Regions from separate parts of the Streptomyces sp. NPDC053673 genome, predicted to be linked through region 2. Evidence: riboswitches for the same ligand, from Rfam matches in the RefSeq annotation. Region 2 holds a riboswitch; each other region holds the start of a gene.
What was found. Region 2 has a riboswitch for cobalamin ahead of ACZ6ZQ_RS23515 (prenyltransferase/squalene oxidase repeat-containing protein). Riboswitches for the same ligand answer to the same signal wherever they lie in the genome.

Region 1 (5,699 bases), on a different contig from region 2:
GGCAGCCGCTTGCGGGTGACACCGCTGGCGACCATCTGGGCGTCGCAGAGGATGGGTGCGCCGGCACGTAGGGCCGCGCGTGCGCGGGCCACCACGCCGGGCGAGTAGGCGAGATCGCGGACGAGGTCGGTCATGCCGCAGGCGTGGATCATCCGCACGGCGACCTGGCTGACGTCGGCGGGCAGCGCGGCGAGATCGGCCTCGGCGCGGATCGTGGCAAAGGACTGGCGGTAGATCTCCGCGCCGTCCTTCTCGTAGTCGAACACTGTGCTCTCGCTCATCTCGTGACGGTCTTCGTGGCGGTCGTCGGGACGGTCGTCGGGAGGGGCGTGGCCCGTGCCACCGCGACAGCGTCGGCCAGCCCCCGGTCTGTCGGTACGTCGGTCGGCCCGCCGACCGGTACGCCGGCGCCGAGCACGGTCACCCGGTACGTGCCGTCCGCCGTGGCCAGGACGTCCACGTACTCCCCGTGCGGATGTCCGCACCGCCGCTCGCAGCCGGACCAGTACACGGGCAGGCCGCCCCGGCCGGGTGCCGCGTCGGTCCGCACGTCGGCCAGCGACTTGGCGCATCCGGGCCGGCCGGTGCAGGCGCCGACGCCGTACCAGGGGGAGTCGGCGCCGGTGATCAGCCCGGCCTCGCCGAGCTGCGCGAGCCGCGCCTCGGCCGCCGCGCGGTCGGCGAACCCGGGCACGACGACTCCGCGCCACGGCGTGAGCCGTACCTCGTCCGCGGGCGCGGGGAGCAGCGCGCGGACCTGCGCGACGGTGAGCCGTCCGAGCGGGGCGGCGACGGAGAGGGCCCAGCCGCCGGGCCCTTCTACGACCCCGGGCACGGGTTCCGCCTCACGGCCGAAGGCCGTACGGGGGTCCGGGGGCTTGCTCCCCACGTGGCGGAGCCGCACATCGACACAGCCGGGAAGGGGCGGAGCGGGGAAAGCTTCCGCGGCGACGCCCGCCCGTTCCAGATGCGCCCCCACGGCAATGTCCTGCCCACCGGGCAGCTCCCGCACCCGCCACGCCCCCGTGCCCGCCGCGACCGCCGCCGCGAGGAAGGCTTCCGCGGCGGCGAGGGCCGCGCGCGGGGCATCGGCAGCGCGGATGCGAAACGCCTGGTCCCCGACGCGTACGAGCGCCGAGCCGCCCGTCTCTGCGAGCAAGGTCACATCCGCACCGAGGCCCGCCACGTCCCCGCGCCCGTCGTCCAGGGCGAACAGGAACCGCCCGGACAGCCCGGCCGCCCCGTCGCTCGCGCACAGCAGCACGTCCAGTTCGCGCGCCCACAACTGGACGTCGCCGTAACCGAGTCCGTCGAGTCCGGCGAGCGGTGAGGCCAGCACGTTGCGTACCCGCTCGTGCGTGTCCGAGGGCAACAGTCCGGCCTCCCGGAGCACTCCCGCGAGCTGCGCCCCGCACCCCTCGCCGAGGCCGCGCAGTTCCGCGTTCCCACGGGAGGTGATGCTCAGCGCCCCGTCACCGAGCCGCTCCGCAGCATCGGCCAGGGCTTCGACCTGACGAGGCGTCAAGACGCCTGCGGGCAACCGGAGTCGGGCCAGCTGCCCGTCGTCCGCCGCGTGCAGCCGCAGCGCGCCCGGGCATGCGTCTCCCCGGTCCCGAATGCGGGGTTCGTCCCGGTCCGGGGGTGTTGGCGGTGTGGGCGGCATGGCGGCGAGCATACCTACGTCATTCCAGGTGGCCGCCCTGTCGGCAAGGGCCAGCCTCTACTATGCAGAAAGGCAAGGGGTCCCAGGGCCCTGGGGAGGAAGCCCGGTGAGAATCCGGCGCGGTCCCGCCACTGTGAGCCGGGCCCTCGGGACCCGGCGAGTCAGGAACTCCCGCCGTCCTACGACCACCCGGGGCGCGGACACCCCGAGGAAGGCCTGCGCACGCGATGACGCACGCGACGATCCTGCTGCTGTCGACTTCTGACACCGACCTGCTCAGCGCCCGCGCGGCCGACGGCAACGACGGCCCGGTGGCGTACCGCTTGGCCAATCCCTCCCGGCTCCCGCTCGACGAGCTGCCGGCGCTCCTCGACGGCACCGACCTCGTCGTCGTACGGCTCCTCGGCGGTATCCGCGCCTGGCAGGAGGGTCTGGACCAGCTGCTGGCCCAGGACCGGCCCGTGGTCGTCCTCACCGGCGAACAGGCCCCCGACGCCCAGCTGATGGAGGCCTCCACCGTCCCGGTCGGGATCGCCGCCGAGGCGCACGCCTACCTCGCGCACGGCGGTCCGGACAATCTGGAGCAGCTCGCCCGTTTCCTGTCGGACACGGTCCTGCTCACCGGTCATGGCTTCGAGCCCCCGGCCCCGGCGCCGACCTGGGGCCACCTGGACCGTGAGGCGAAGAGCACCACCGGCCCCACCGGCCCCACCATCGCCGTGCTCTACTACCGCGCCCACCACATGAGCGGGAACACCGCCTTCGTCGGTGCCCTCTGCGACGCCGTCGAGGACGCGGGCGGCCGGGCCCTCCCCCTCTACGTGGCATCGCTGCGCGCCCCCGAGCCGGAGCTCCTCGAACAGCTCCGCGGCGCCGACGCCATCGTCACGACCGTCCTCGCCGCCGGCGGCACCAGGCCCGCCGAGGCACAGGCCGGCGGTGACGACGAGTCCTGGGACGCGGGCGCGCTCGCCGCGCTCGACGTGCCCGTCCTGCAGGCGCTGTGCCTGACCGGGTCGCGCAGCAGCTGGGAGGAGAACGACGAGGGCCTGTCCCCGTTGGACGCCGCCAGCCAGGTCGCGGTCCCGGAGTTCGACGGCCGCCTCATCACCGTCCCGTTCTCCTTCAAGGAGATCGACGAGGACGGCCTCCCGGCCTATGTCCCCGACCCCGAGCGCGCCGCCCGCGTCGCCGGGATCGCCGTACGCCACGCCCGTCTGCGCCACATCCCGAACGCCGAGAAGCGGCTCGCCCTCGTCCTGTCCGCGTACCCGACGAAGCACTCCCGCATCGGCAACGCCGTCGGCCTCGACACCCCCGCCTCCGCGGTCTCGCTGCTGCGCCGGCTCCGGGCGGAGGGCTACGACTTCGGTACGGAGGAGATCCCCGGCCTCGCGTCCGGCGACGGCGACGAGCTGATCTACGCGCTCATCGAGGCGGGCGGCCACGACCAGGACTGGCTCACCGAGGAGCAGCTCGCCCGCAATCCGGTCCGTATCCCGGCCGCCGACTACAAGCGCTGGTACGCGACCCTGCCGCAGGAACTGCGCGAGCACGTCGAGGAGCACTGGGGCCCGGCGCCCGGCGAGATGTTCCTGGACCGCTCCCGCAATCCCGAGGGCGACATCGTGCTGGCCGCCCTGCGCCGCGGCAATCTCCTCGTCGTCATCCAGCCGCCGCGCGGCTTCGGCGAGAACCCGATCGCGATCTACCACGACCCCGATCTGCCGCCCTCGCACCACTACCTCGCCGCCTACCGCTGGATCGCGGCCCGGCAGGACGACGGCGGTTTCGGCGCCGACGCGATGATCCACCTCGGCAAGCACGGCAACCTGGAGTGGCTGCCCGGCAAGAACGCGGGCCTGTCCGCCGCCTGTGCCCCCGACGCGGCGCTCGGCGACCTGCCGCTCGTCTACCCGTTCCTGGTCAACGACCCGGGTGAGGGCACCCAGGCCAAGCGCCGCGTGCACGCCACCCTCATCGACCATCTCGTCCCGCCGATGACCCGCGCCGACTCCTACGGCGACATCGCGCGCCTGGAGCAGCTGCTCGACGAGTACGCGCAGATCTCGTCGATGGACCCGGCGAAGCTCCCTGCCATCCGCGCCCAGATCTGGACCCTGATCCAGGCCGCGAAGCTCGACCACGACCTGGGGCTGGACGACCGGCCCGACGACGACGGCTTCGACGACTTCCTGCTCCACGTCGACGGCTGGCTCTGCGAGGTCAAGGACGCCCAGATCCGCGACGGTCTGCATGTGCTCGGCGGTGCGCCGACCGGACCCGAGCGCGTCAATCTCGTTCTGTCCATCCTCCGCGCCCGGCAGATCTGGGGCGGTACGACCGCCCTGCCCGGACTGCGTGAAGCCCTCGGCCTCGACGAGTCCGCCGCCACCCGCACCACCGCCGACGAGGCGGAGGCCGCGGCCCGCGCGCTGGTCGAGGCGATGGAGGAGGCCGACTGGGACCCGGCCGCCGTCGCCTCCGTGACCTCCGCGTCGGGGGGGTATGGACAGGCCGTCGCCGACATCCTCGACTTCGCCGCCCGTCAGGTCGTCCCGCGCCTCGCCGCCACCACCGACGAGCTCGACCACGCCGTCCACGCGCTGAACGGCGGCTTCGTCCCGGCAGGACCGTCCGGTTCGCCGCTGCGCGGCCTCGTCAACGTCCTGCCGACCGGCCGCAACTTCTACTCGGTCGACCCCAAGGCCGTGCCGTCCCGACTCGCCTGGGAGACCGGCCAGGCTCTCGCCGAGTCGCTGCTCACGCGCTACCGCACCGACAACGGCGAGTGGCCCACCTCCGTCGGCCTGTCCCTGTGGGGTACGAGCGCGATGCGCACCGCCGGCGACGATGTCGCCGAGGCCCTCGCGCTGCTCGGCATCCGCCCCGTCTGGGACGAGGCGTCCCGCCGCGTCACCGGCCTGGAGCCCGTCCCGGCCGAGGAACTGGGCCGCCCGCGCATCGACGTCACTCTGCGTATCTCCGGCTTCTTCCGGGACGCGTTCCCGCACGTCATCGGCCTGCTGGACGACGCCGTACGGCTCGCCGCCTCGCTCGACGAGCCCGCCGACGTCAACTACGTACGGGCGCACGCCCAGGCGGACCTGGCCGAGCACGGCGACGAACGCCGCGCCACCACCCGTATCTTCGGCTCCCGTCCGGGCACGTACGGCGCCGGTCTGCTCCAGCTGATCGACTCCCGCGACTGGCGCACCGATGCCGACCTCGCCGAGGTGTACACGGTGTGGGGCGGGTACGCGTACGGCCGCGGCCTCGAAGGCCGCCCCGCCCGTGACGAGATGGAGACGGCGTACAAGCGGATCGCGGTCGCCGCGAAGAACACCGACACCCGCGAGCACGACATCGCCGACTCCGACGACTACTTCCAGTACCACGGCGGCATGGTCGCCACCGTCCGTGCGCTCCGCGGCACCGCCCCCGAGGCCTACATCGGCGACTCGACCCGCCCCGAGACGGTCCGCACCCGCACCCTCGTCGAGGAGACCTCCCGGGTCTTCCGCGCCCGCGTCGTCAACCCCAAGTGGATCGAGGCGATGCGCCGCCACGGTTACAAGGGGGCCTTCGAACTCGCCGCGACCGTGGACTACTTGTTCGGCTACGACGCCACGACCGGTGTGGTCGCCGACTGGATGTACGACAAGCTCACCGAGGCCTACGTCCTGGACCCGGAGAACCGCGAATTCCTTCAGCAGGCGAACCCCTGGGCCCTGCACGGCATCGCGGAGCGCCTGCTGGAGGCGGAGTCCCGCGGCATGTGGGAGAAGCCCGATCCGGCGGTCATCGCGGCGCTGCGCGAGGTCCTCCTGGAGACGGAGGGCGACCTGGAGGGTGGCGACGACTGAGGCAACTGCCTTTCGCCCCACGGGAATCGGCAGGACGGCCCGCGCCTTGATCGCCCGGACAGGACCTAGTGCCGCTCCCGGCAAGCTTTGCCCTGTCGCGGCACTAGCGTGCCGGGCATGGACGACGACGTGACGGCGGCGCGCCCGCGCGCCGCCGGGACTCCGGTGGC
Region 2 (5,699 bases):
CCGTGTCCGGGAGCGTGATCAGGATCGCCTCGACCGGGCAGCCCTCCGCCGCGGCGAGGATCTGTTCGTTCGCGTCGGTCTCTTCGGCTTGCGGATGCGACTGGCGGGCCGAGTCCAGCTTGAAGCCGTCCGGCGCGTGGTTCACGCACATCCCGGAGCCGATGCACACGCCCCGGTCGACCTCGACATGCCAGCGGTCACCCATCAGATCTCGCTCCCGCCCGCCGCGTCAGCGGCAGATGTATACGTCGACGGCAAATGGATCATTTTGTGCTCAAGGTACGCGCCGAAGCCCTCAGGACCGAACTCCCGCCCAAGTCCGGAGTTCTTGTATCCACCGAATGGCCCGAGCATGTCGAGGCTGAACGTGTTGACGTTGTACGTCCCCGTCCTGATCCGCCGCGCGAAGTCGATGCCGTGTTCGACGTCTGCCGTCCACACGCTGCCGCTGAGCCCGTAGTCGGAGTCGTTGGCGATCTTCGCGGCCTCGCTCTCCTCCCCGTAGGGCAGCAGACAGATGACCGGTCCGAAGATCTCCTCGCGAGCGATGCGCATGGAGTTGTCGACGCCTCCGAAGAGGGTCGGCTCGACGTACCAGCCGCGGTCGAGACCCGCCGGACGGCCGCCGCCGGTGAGGATCTTGGCGCCTTCCTCCTGGCCGATCCTGATGTAGTCGAGGGACCGCTGCCGCTGCCGCTCCGCCACGAGCGGGCCGACCTGGGTCGCCGGGTCCAGCGGATCACCGGTCACCAGCGCTCCGGCCGCCGCGGCGAAGGCGTCGGCGAACTCGTCGTAGCGGGACCGCGGCACGAGGATGCGGGTCTGGGCCACGCAGGCCTGCCCGTTGTTCATCCAGGCCGCCGGCACGATGCCCTGAACGGTCGCGTCGAGGTCGGCGTCCGGCAGGATCACGGCCGCGGACTTGCCACCCAGCTCCAGCGTGACGTGGGTGAGATTGCGAGCGGCGACCTCCATCACGCGCTTGCCCGCGGCAACCGAGCCCGTGAACGACACCTTGTCGACGCCCGGATGCCCGACGAGGTACTCACTGACCTCACGGCCCGCGGGGAGGATCGACAGCACACCGTCCGGCAGCCCGGCCTCGCGGGCGATGTCGGCCAGGATGTACGCGTCGAGCGGCGTTTCCGGCGACGGCTTGAGGACGACCGTGCAGCCGGCGAGCAGCGCGGGCGCGAGCTTCGCCGCGGCGACGAACTGCGGGACGTTCCACGGTACGACGGCCGCGACGACCCCGACGGGCTCGCGCCGCACGAGGATGGGCCCGAGGACGCCGGCGCGCTGCTCCTCGTGGGTGAAGTCGCGGGCGACGGTGATGGCGGCATCCCAGACCATCATCGCGCCGAGCGCCTGCGCCAGGACGCTCCAGGAGTACGGTGAGCCGTTCTGCGAGCTGATCGAGCGGGCGATCTCCTCGTGCCGTACGGCGATCGCGTCCTTGATGCGGCCGACGATCTCGATCCGCTCGGCGAGCGTCGTCCGCGGCCAGGGCCCGTCGTCGAACGCGGCACGGGCCGCGGCGACCGCTCGGTCCACATCCGCCCGCGACGCATGCGGGACGCGGCCGATGACGTGCTCGGTGTGAGGTGAGATCACCTCGATGGTGTCCGTGCCGAGGGGATCGACCAACTCCCCGCCGATGAACAGTTTTCCGTGCTCGACCAGCTCGGTCATGACGTCCGCCTCCCACACACCGGGGATCTGCCGGAGATCTGCCGGAGACCTGCCGGACGATCAGCCGGAGATCTACTGGGGATCTTCTGACACTGTTTCAGAACTGATACCAGTTCCAGTTCAAGTAAGCCAGGCCACGGAGGAGGGCCGATGGGCCCATCAGTCATCGGCGTCGAGACTGTCGTCGTGCAGCTTCCGCCAGAGCCGGGCCGGGGATTCCAGCAAACTCTCCCGGACCGTTCTGACGGTCCATCAGTTCTCGTTATAGTGAGCAATGCCCCTGCCGCCTCCGGAGATTCGAGGACGCATGCCACAGGTGATCCAGCACGGCGGAGGCGTCTGGTCCCTCCAGGTCCCCATCCCGGACAACCCGCTCGGCCACACCCTGGTCCATGTCCTCGACACCGGCCGCGGCCCCGTCCTCATCGACACCGGCTGGGACGATCCGGCCTCCTGGACGGCCCTCACCGAGGGCCTGTCCGCCATCGGCACCTCGGTGGCCGACGTCCACGGCGTCGTCATCACCCACCACCACCCCGACCACCACGGACTGTCCGGTCAGGTGCGCGAGGCGTCCGGCGCCTGGATCGCGATGCACGCGGCCGACACCGCCGTCGTACGCCGCACCCGGGAGGCACAGCCCGGCGCCTGGCTCGACTACCTGGCCGACAAGCTCGCCGCCGTCGGCGCCCCCGAGGAGCATCTCGCCCCGCTGCGCGCGGCGCGCGCCGAAGGCCGGACTCGCACCCTGCCCGGGCTCCGGGCCGCCCTGCCCGACCGGGAGATCGTTCCCGGGGAGCTGGTCGACCTGGCCGGCCGTCGGCTGCGCGCGATATGGACGCCCGGCCACACCCCCGGGCACGTCTGTCTGCACCTGGAGGAGGAGCATCCGGCGAACCTCCCCGGCGTCGGACGGCTCTTCTCCGGCGACCACCTGCTGCCGGGGATCACCCCGCACATCGGCCTCTACGAAGACCCCGGCGACTCCACCGTCACCGACCCGCTCGGCGACTACCTCGACTCCCTGGAGCGTGTGGGCCGCCTCGGCGTCGCCGAGGTCCTCCCGGCGCACCAGCACGCCTTCACCAACGCCCCCGCACGAGTCCGTGAGCTGCTGGCCCACCACGAGGAGCGGCTCGGCGGACTGCTGGAACTCCTCGCCGCGCCGCTCACTCCGTGGCAGCTTGCCGAGCGTATGGAGTGGAACCGCCCCTGGGAGCAGATCCCCTACGGCTCACGGAACATCGCGGTCTCGGAGGCGGAGGCCCATGTGCGCCGCCTGGTGAAGCTGGGGCGGGCGGAGGCGGTGGCGGGCAGTGATCCGGTGGCGTACGTGGTGGCTCGCTGACGCCCGTCCCCGTCGGCCCGGGTGGCGGCATTCCGGCGGGCGCTTCCGCGCGGGCCCGTCAGCGTGCACGTCATGGCGGTCATTGCGTCGACGACCCATGTCGACCGCCCCGGACCGCGACACCATGTCGACGGGCCCGGACCGCGGGGCAGACCGCGACCCCGAACCGCGACCCGGACCACCGGGACAGACCGCACGCCCGGCCGTGCGCCCGGCCGCTAGCCCGCCCGCCCATGGCGCCGACCGTCCCGGGGGCCCGGAATACGGACCGGTAGAGTGTGCGAGTCGTCATCACACCGTACGGGGGGAAGCCGGTGCAAATCCGGCACTGACCCGCAACCGTGAGCCGCCGTCGCAGGCGGTGAGTCGGAATGCCTCGTACCGGAGTGACCGGCTCGCGCCATCGGGACCGCCCGGTGGCCGGCACCGTCGAGGTATACGGCGCCGGAGCCTGGTGCCTCAGCGTGCCTGTGCCCGGCTCCCGACAGGAGAGGCACAGTCCGCCATGACCGTTCGCCGCAGCGCAGCAGCACTCGCCGCCGCTTCCGCCGTGCTCTGCGTGGCCGGTGCCCCGGCCGCGACGGCCGCGCCCACCCCTTCTCCCTCGCCCACGATCCCGGCCGGGCTGTACGGCACGAAGGACCCGACGTACGACGGTGTCTGGCGGCAGTCGCTGGCGCTGCTCGCGCAGGACGTCATGCGGACCGTGCCCGCCGCGAAGTCCGTCGACTGGCTGACCGGGCAGCAGTGCGCGAACGGCGGCTTCGCCTCGTACCGCGCGGATGTCAGCAAGCCGTGCGACGCGAAGACGATGCTGGACACCAACGCAACGGCGGCCGCGGTGCAGTCCCTGCGCGCCCTCGGCGGGCACCAGGACGCCGTCAACAAGGGCCTCGAGTGGCTGAAGTCCGTGCAGAACGCCGACGGCGGCTGGAGCTACAACCCGGGCATGCCGTCCGACGCCAACTCCACGTCGATCGTGATCGGCGCCTTCGCCGCTGCGCAGGCCAAGCCGGGCGACGTGAAGTCGAAGGACGGCAGGACCCCCTACGACGCACTCGTCTCCTTCGCGATCCCGTGTGCCGACGCGACGGGCGGCGGGGCGTTCGCGTACCAGCCGGACAAGGCGGGCAAGCTGCTCGCGAACGGCGACGCCACGGCGGCGGCGGTGCTCGGCGGACTGGGCCGCGGCATGATCGTCGGCGGCCCGAGGCCGGACGGTGAGCCGAAGTGCGCCACCCCGGCCAGGGCGACTCCGGAGCAGGCCGCACGCAACGGCGCCGCGTACCTCACGAAGGCGCTGGCGAAGACCGGGCACCTGGACTCGCCGCCGCTGCCCGGCGCGACCGACCCGGCCCCGCTGCCGGACTTCGGCAACACCGCGGACGCGGTGCTCGCCCTGTCCGCCGCCGGGCACAGTGACAAGGCGGCCGGTGCGGTGGCCTGGCTGGAGAAGAACTCCGCCGCCTGGGCGAAGGACGCCGGACCTGCCGCGTACGCGCAGCTCATCCTCGCCGCGCACGCGTCCGGTGCCGACCCGCGCGACTTCGGCGGTGCCGACCTGGTCGAGCAGCTGAACGCGACCGGCCCCGCGCCCACAGCCACGGACACTGCCACGCCCCAGCCGCGCGAGGGCGACTCCGACGACGAGACGGACAAGGGCGGCGACAGCGCCGGTATCTGGTGGATCGTCGGCGCGGGTGTCGCGGCCGGCGCGGGCATCGGCTTTCTGATCAGCGGTCGCCGGAAGAACCAGCAGCAGTGATGCCGGGGGCGACCGACCGCACTCGCCCCCGCACCCGCGCCCGCGGTGCGCGGTGGTACGGGATACGCGCAGGGGTGGGCGCGGTCGTGCCTGCACGACTGACCGCGCTCGTCCTCTCCCTCGGCGTCGCGCTCACCGTGTTGGGCGGCGCGGGGTCTGCGCAGGCGGCGGGCTACCGGTACTGGTCGTTCTGGCAGTCCGACGGCGGGGCCTGGGCGTACGCCACCCAGGGCCCGGCCACGGCCCGGCCGGCCGATGGCACGGTGGACGGCTTCCGCTTCTCCGTCAGCGCGGACTCCCAGGACTCGGCCGAGCCCCGGACCGCGCCCGGCTTCGCCGAGCTGTGCGCGGGTACCCCCGCGAAGGCCGGCACCAAACGCGTCGGCGTGGTCGTCGACTTCGGCACCCCCGCCGACGCGCCGGGGGGCGAGACGCCGCCCGCCCCCCGCACCGGCTGTGCGCAGGTCCGTCCCGACGCCACCAGCGCGGAAGCCCTCGCCGCGGTGGCCGAGCCCCTGCGCTACAACACGGATGCGCTGCTGTGCGCGATCTCCGGCTACCCGAGGACGGGCTGCGGCGAACAGGTGTCGGGCGACGCCCCGTCGACGACAGCGTCCCCGCAGTCCTCCTCGCAGTCCTCCCCGGGGTCCGCCTCCGCGCCTGCCGAGGCGTCCAAGGCGACCGGCAGCGGCCCCTCGCTCGGCCTCCTCGCGGGCGTCGCCGCGGTCCTCGCGCTGGGCGTGGCGGCGTTCTGGCAGTCCCGCCGCCGCCGCGGATGACCCCGCCGAACCCCGGCCGCCGCGCCGGTACCGACCGCACACGTCAAGCCCGTCCGGCGGTTGAGGACGGACTCACCGGCCGCGTCCACGACGACGGCGCGTCTCCAGCCCGCCC
Region 3 (5,699 bases), on a different contig from region 2:
TCGACCTCTCCGGCACCGGAGCTCTGTCCCAGGGGGACCTGATCAGCACTCAGGCGACCCCCGTTCCGCCGGAGTCGGCCGATGAACTGATCGCTCCCGTCACCGTCGTATGACCGTGCCGCAGCCGCCCGGACACGGTCCGTATCCGTCCCCACGAGTTGTCCCGGCCGCGTTGACCGGAACAGCGCAAAAAGCGTTTCATTGCAGGTGAAGGGCCGATTTCACGCTTCCGAAGGAGGCGGCCCGCCATGACCACCCACCCAAGCATCGAGCAGCACCCCGACCTGGCCGAGATGCGCGCACGTTTCGAACGGGCGACCGCGACGCCTCGCGCGCAGGCGATAGAGACGCTGGCCCTCCTCACGGGCCTGTACCTGGCGGCTTCTCCGTGGATCGCCGGGTTCAACGGCCTCACCACGCTGGCCGTGTGCAACCTGATCACCGGTGTCGCCTATGCCCTGTGCATGGGCGGGTTCGGCTCGGCCTACGAGCGGACCCACTCCCAGGCCTGGTGCGCCATAGCCATCGGAGCCTGGACGATCATCTCCCCCTGGGTCGTCGCCGGTAACGTCGCGACGGCCCGCAGCATCGTCAGCAACGTCATCGTCGGCGTCGTGGCGCTGCTGCTCGGTCTGGCCATGGCGGCCGTGGCCGAGCGCCGCGTCGGCGGCCTCCGCCGCACTCGGGCCTCCGCGCGCGGCGGCCCGGACATCGGTCCCATGCGCTGAGCGCGCGTCCCGCCTCAGGGAAGGCTCCGGCCCCGGCAAGTGCCGACCGGGTCGGGGCCTTCCCGCACGACTGCCGGTTGTTCCGCTCAGCCGTCCCCGAACTCGCCGCACGGCCGCCGCAGTCGGCAGCCGCGTACGGGGCTGTCCCACCAGCCGGACAGTGGCCGACGGTTCCCGTGGGCGACCACGGTGCGTGAGCTATGTTGAACCCAAGTGGGATGCGAAGGAGGCACACCGTGCCATCAGATCAGCAGGCGCGCGCGCAGGCGTCTGCGATCACGCCGGGAAGGCAGTCTCCCGATGCGGAGCCGACGCCTGTGGAGAGGGTCCGTGCTCTGTTCGGCGGGCATCGGCTGTCTCCCGGGCAGCGGCGGATCGCGCAGTACATCATCGACCACCTCACCGAGGCCGCCTTCTTGTCGATCACGGATCTCGCGGACCGGGTGGGGGTGAGCCAGCCGTCGGTGACGCGGTTCGCGTCGTCGGTGGGGTTCAGCGGATTCCCGGCGCTGCGGGAGGCGCTGCAGCCCATCGCGCTGAGCGCGGTCGCCGGGTCGGTGGACACGGGGGAGGACCGCCGCAACGAACTGCAGGCGGCCGTCGACGCCGAGATCGGCAGTCTGGAGGGCCTGCGCCGTGTGTTCGCCGACACGGGCAAGGTGCTCGACGTCGGCCGGGAGCTCGCCCGGTCGGTCCCGCTGACGGTTCTCGGCCTGCGGATCTCCTCGTCGCTCGCGGAGTACTTCGCGTACGGGGCGAGGCGGATCCATCCGGACGTGCGTCTGGTCTCGCGCGGGGGGAGCGTGGCCTACGACGCGCTGCTGCAGTCCCGGGAGGCGGGCGGCACGTGGGTGCTGGCGTTCGCGATGCCGCGGCACGCCAAGGAGACGCTGGCGGCGATGCGGGCCGCACGCAGTGCGGGCCTGCGCACCGCACTGATCACGGACCTGACGATGGGGCCACTGGTCGACGAGGCCGATGTCGCGTTCACGGCCGCCACCGGATCACGTCTGGTCTTCGACTCGTACGCGGCGCCGGGGGTGCTGTCGGCGGCCATCCTCCAGGCCATGGCCGATGCCGATCCCGAGCGTACGCAGATGCGTCTCGAGCAGTACGAGCAGGCCGCTGAGCAGCACGATTTCTTCCTGGAGGACTGACGCCGGCGGGGCCGGGCGGCGGTCTTGCGGAAGGGACTTTCACACCCAGAGGTGCATGAATTTTTTCATGCCCTTGCTTACTTGGCAGTAAATATATTTACTTCAGGTGGCACTGCGGACGACACTCCTCCTCGTCGGCCCCACGGTGTTCTGTTAGGGCAGCCTCTCCCCTTGGCTGCCCCCCGGCGGCCCCGGTCAACCCCTGGGCCGGGGCCGCCGGCAAGACGGCCGGTCTGCTGCATGCAGGCCACCCGCACCCGCGCATCACCTTCCGGAATGTGAACAGTGATGTCCGCGCACCCACGTACCCCCTACGCTGACCGTGCAGCTGGTACGCCCTGTCAGCCGGACAGGAGCGTCGTAAGAGGGAACCCGGTGGGAATCCGGGACTGCCCCGCAGCGGTGAGCGGGAACGACCGCCGTCATACGCACTGGGCCCGGCCGGGTCTGGGAAGCGACGGCCAGTAGATGTCCGCCGGGAAACCGGCAGACGTGCCCGCGAGTCCGAAGACCTGCCCGTTGCCCGCCCGCGACGTACGCGTGCGGAGATCCCGGTGACCTCGAGGGCGGGTCGGCGCACACACCAGGCGGAACGGGCAACACCCGGCCGCCCGGTCGCCGTTCCTTCGCGCCCTCGACCCGTCCCGGGGTCGTATCGGAGACACGCTCGCGAAGGAGAGTTCCGTGACCAGCAAGTCCGCAGCCACGGGAGCACGGGCCACCGTGTACGGCTACCCCCGGCAGGGCCGGAACCGGGAACTGAAGAAGGCGATCGAGGGCTACTGGAAGGGCCGCGTCACCGCGGACGCCCTCCGGGACACCGCCGCGGACCTGCGCCGCACCCACTGGCGGCAGCTCGCAGAGGCCGGTGTCCACGAGATGCCGACCGGTGACTTCTCGTACTACGACCACGTCCTGGACACCAGCGTGATGGTCGGCGCGATCCCCGCCCGCCACCGTGCCGCCGTCGAGGCAGACGCCCTGGACGGCTATTTCGCGATGGCACGCGGCACCCAGGACGCGGCGCCGCTGGAGATGACCAAGTGGTTCGACACCAACTACCACTACCTCGTCCCCGAGCTCGGCCCCGGCACCGTGTTCTCCGCCGATCCGGCCAGGCAGGTCGCCGAGTTCAGGGAGGCGCTCGCACTCGGCCACCGCGCCCGCCCCGTGCTCGTCGGCCCGGTCACGTACCTGCTGCTGGCCAAGCCCGCTCCCGGCGTCGACGACGGCTTCGAGCCGCTGACACTGCTGGACCGGCTGCTGCCGGTGTACGCCGAGGTACTCGCCGATCTGCGGGCCGCCGGGGCCGAGTGGGTGCAGCTGGACGAGCCCGCCCTCGTCCAGGACCGCACCCCCGCCGAACTGGACGCCGCCGCCCGCGCCTACCGCGCCCTCGGCGGCCTCAGCGACCGGCCCAGGCTGCTGGTCGCCTCCTACTTCGACCGGCTCGGCGAAGCACTGCCGGTCCTGGCCAAGGCTCCCGTCGACGGTCTCGCCCTCGATTTCACCGGCCCGGCCGCCGCGAACCTCGGCGAACTCGCCGCGGCCGGCGGGCTGCCCGGCAAGCGCCTGGTCGCCGGAGTCGTCGACGGCCGCAACGTATGGATCAACGACCTCTCGGCCTCGCTCGCCACCCTGGGTACCCTGCTCGGTCTCGCCGACCGGGTCGATGTGTCCGCCTCCTGCTCGCTTCTGCATGTGCCGCTGGACAGCACCGTCGAGCACGACATCGATCCACAGATCGCCCGCTGGCTCGCCTTCGCCCGCCAGAAGACCGCCGAGATCGTCACCCTGGCCCGTGGTCTCGCGCAGGGCACGGACACGATCGCGGCGGAGCTGGCCGCGAACCGGGCCGATCTGGCTTCCCGTGCGGGCTCGGCGATCACCCGCGACCCGGCGGTGCGCGCCCGGGCGGCAGCTGTCACCGACGCGGACGGCCGCCGCGCGCAGCCGTATCCGGAGCGGGCCGCCGCCCAGCGCGCCCACCTCGCGCTGCCGCTGCTGCCGACGACCACCATCGGATCGTTCCCCCAGACCGGCGAACTGCGCACCGCCCGTGCCGATCTGCGCGCCGGGCGTATCGACACCGCCGGCTACGAGGAGCGCATCGAGGCCGAGATCCGCGAGGTCATCTCCTTCCAGGAGAAGGCCGGAATCGACGTCCTGGTGCACGGTGAGCCCGAACGCAACGACATGGTGCAGTACTTCGCCGAGCGGCTCACCGGCTACATCGCCACCCGGCACGGCTGGGTCCAGTCGTACGGCACCCGCTGCGTCCGCCCGCCGATCCTCGCCGGCGACATCTCCCGCCCCGAACCGATGACCCTGCGCTGGACCCGCTTCGCGCAGTCACTCACCGACCGACCGGTCAAGGGCATGCTCACCGGCCCGGTCACCATGCTCGCCTGGTCCTTCGTCCGCGACGACCAGCCGCTCGGGGACACCGCACGCCAGGTCGCCCTCGCCCTGCGGGACGAGGTCGACGACCTCGAAGCGGCGGGAACCTCCGTCATCCAGGTCGACGAACCCGCCCTGCGCGAGACGCTGCCGCTGCGCGCCGCGGACCGGGCCCGCTATCTCACATGGGCGACCGAGGCGTTCCGCCTCACCACCAGCGGGGTGCGCCCGGACACCCAGATCCACACCCATATGTGCTACGCCGAGTTCGGTGACATCCTCCAGGCCATCGACGACCTCGACGCCGATGTCATCAGCCTGGAGGCCGCCCGCTCCCATATGCAGGTCGCCGGTGAACTCGCCATCGCCGGCTATCCGCGCGAGGTCGGCCCCGGTGTGTACGACATCCACTCGCCACGCGTCCCTGGCGCCGCCGACGCGGGGGCCCTGCTCCGCAAGGGACTCGAGGCCATCCCGGCGGAGCGGCTGTGGGTCAATCCCGACTGCGGCCTCAAGACCCGCGGCTGGCCGGAGACCCGGGCGTCACTCGACAACCTCGTCGCAGCGGCCCGTGAGATCCGGACGGACCTCTCCGCACCGGCATCCTGAGCCCACTCCGTGCCGGGGCCGGGCACCGATGTGCGTGCCCGGCCCGGCACACCCCCGACCAGCGCCGGAGTGGGACCGCTCGGCGAGGCGGTCACGCAGCAACTCTGTACGTACGCAGCGACACCCGGCGCGGCGAGGCCGCCCAGGTGCCCGGCTGCCCGGGACAGCGGATGAGGCTGGCTCCGGGGTGCCCGGGCCCACTAGTGCCGCGACCGGGCAAAGCTTGCCGGGAGGGGCACTAGCTTTCGTCGGGACCATCCGGTACTCGCGGCCCGGGGATTCCTCCCCGGGCGGCGGTCGACCCCTGTGGGAAGGCGAACGATGAGCGAGAACCCTGCGGTGCGGATCGAGCGCGAGGGCCCCGTGCTCACGGTGATCCTCAGCCGCCCCGAGGTCCGTAACGCCGTCGACGGCCCGACCGCCGCCCGACTCGCCGAGGCCTTCCGTGAATTCGACGCCGACCCTGACGCGGCCGTCGCCGTGCTGTGGGGCGAGGGCGGTACCTTCTGCGCCGGCGCCGATCTCAAGGCCATCGGCACGCCACGCGGAAACAAGGTCCTCGCCGACGGTGACGGGCCGATGGGCCCCACCCGGATGCGGCTCGGCAAGCCCGTCATCGCGGCGGTCTCCGGCCACGCGGTGGCCGGTGGCCTGGAACTGGCGATCTGGTGCGACCTGCGGGTCGTGGAGGAGGACGCCGTCTTCGGGGTGTTCTGCCGCCGCTGGGGCGTTCCGCTCGTGGACGGCGGCACCGTACGGCTGCCGCGCCTGATCGGGGAGAGCCGGGCCATGGACATGATCCTCA

Region 1: linked by a shared signal. The riboswitch ahead of cobN (cobaltochelatase subunit CobN) and the one ahead of ACZ6ZQ_RS23515 (prenyltransferase/squalene oxidase repeat-containing protein) in region 2 are both predicted to bind cobalamin.
Region 3: linked by a shared signal. The riboswitch ahead of metE (5-methyltetrahydropteroyltriglutamate--homocysteine S-methyltransferase) and the one ahead of ACZ6ZQ_RS23515 (prenyltransferase/squalene oxidase repeat-containing protein) in region 2 are both predicted to bind cobalamin.

What each region holds. Positions count from the first base shown of each region.
Region 1 is NZ_JBVJKN010000058.1:18,343-24,041, reverse strand. Features, by position in the region: gene ACZ6ZQ_RS37360 (precorrin-8X methylmutase) at 1-281, opposite strand, end outside; gene ACZ6ZQ_RS37355 (cobalamin biosynthesis protein CobG) at 278-1,675, opposite strand; cobalamin riboswitch at 1,720-1,853, shown strand; gene cobN (cobaltochelatase subunit CobN) at 1,891-5,529, shown strand.
Region 2 is NZ_JBVJKN010000017.1:44,024-49,722, reverse strand. Features, by position in the region: gene ACZ6ZQ_RS23530 (ferredoxin) at 1-205, opposite strand, end outside; gene ACZ6ZQ_RS23525 (aldehyde dehydrogenase) at 205-1,692, opposite strand; gene ACZ6ZQ_RS23520 (MBL fold metallo-hydrolase) at 2,000-3,040, shown strand; cobalamin riboswitch at 3,306-3,453, shown strand; gene ACZ6ZQ_RS23515 (prenyltransferase/squalene oxidase repeat-containing protein) at 3,546-4,805, shown strand; gene ACZ6ZQ_RS23510 (SCO2322 family protein) at 4,892-5,584, shown strand.
Region 3 is NZ_JBVJKN010000012.1:100,832-106,530, forward strand. Features, by position in the region: gene ACZ6ZQ_RS19130 (YbaY family lipoprotein) at 1-113, shown strand, start outside; gene ACZ6ZQ_RS19135 (SPW repeat protein) at 249-728, shown strand; gene ACZ6ZQ_RS19140 (MurR/RpiR family transcriptional regulator) at 965-1,885, shown strand; cobalamin riboswitch at 2,198-2,419, shown strand; gene metE (5-methyltetrahydropteroyltriglutamate--homocysteine S-methyltransferase) at 2,570-4,894, shown strand; gene ACZ6ZQ_RS19150 (crotonase/enoyl-CoA hydratase family protein) at 5,216-5,699, shown strand, end outside.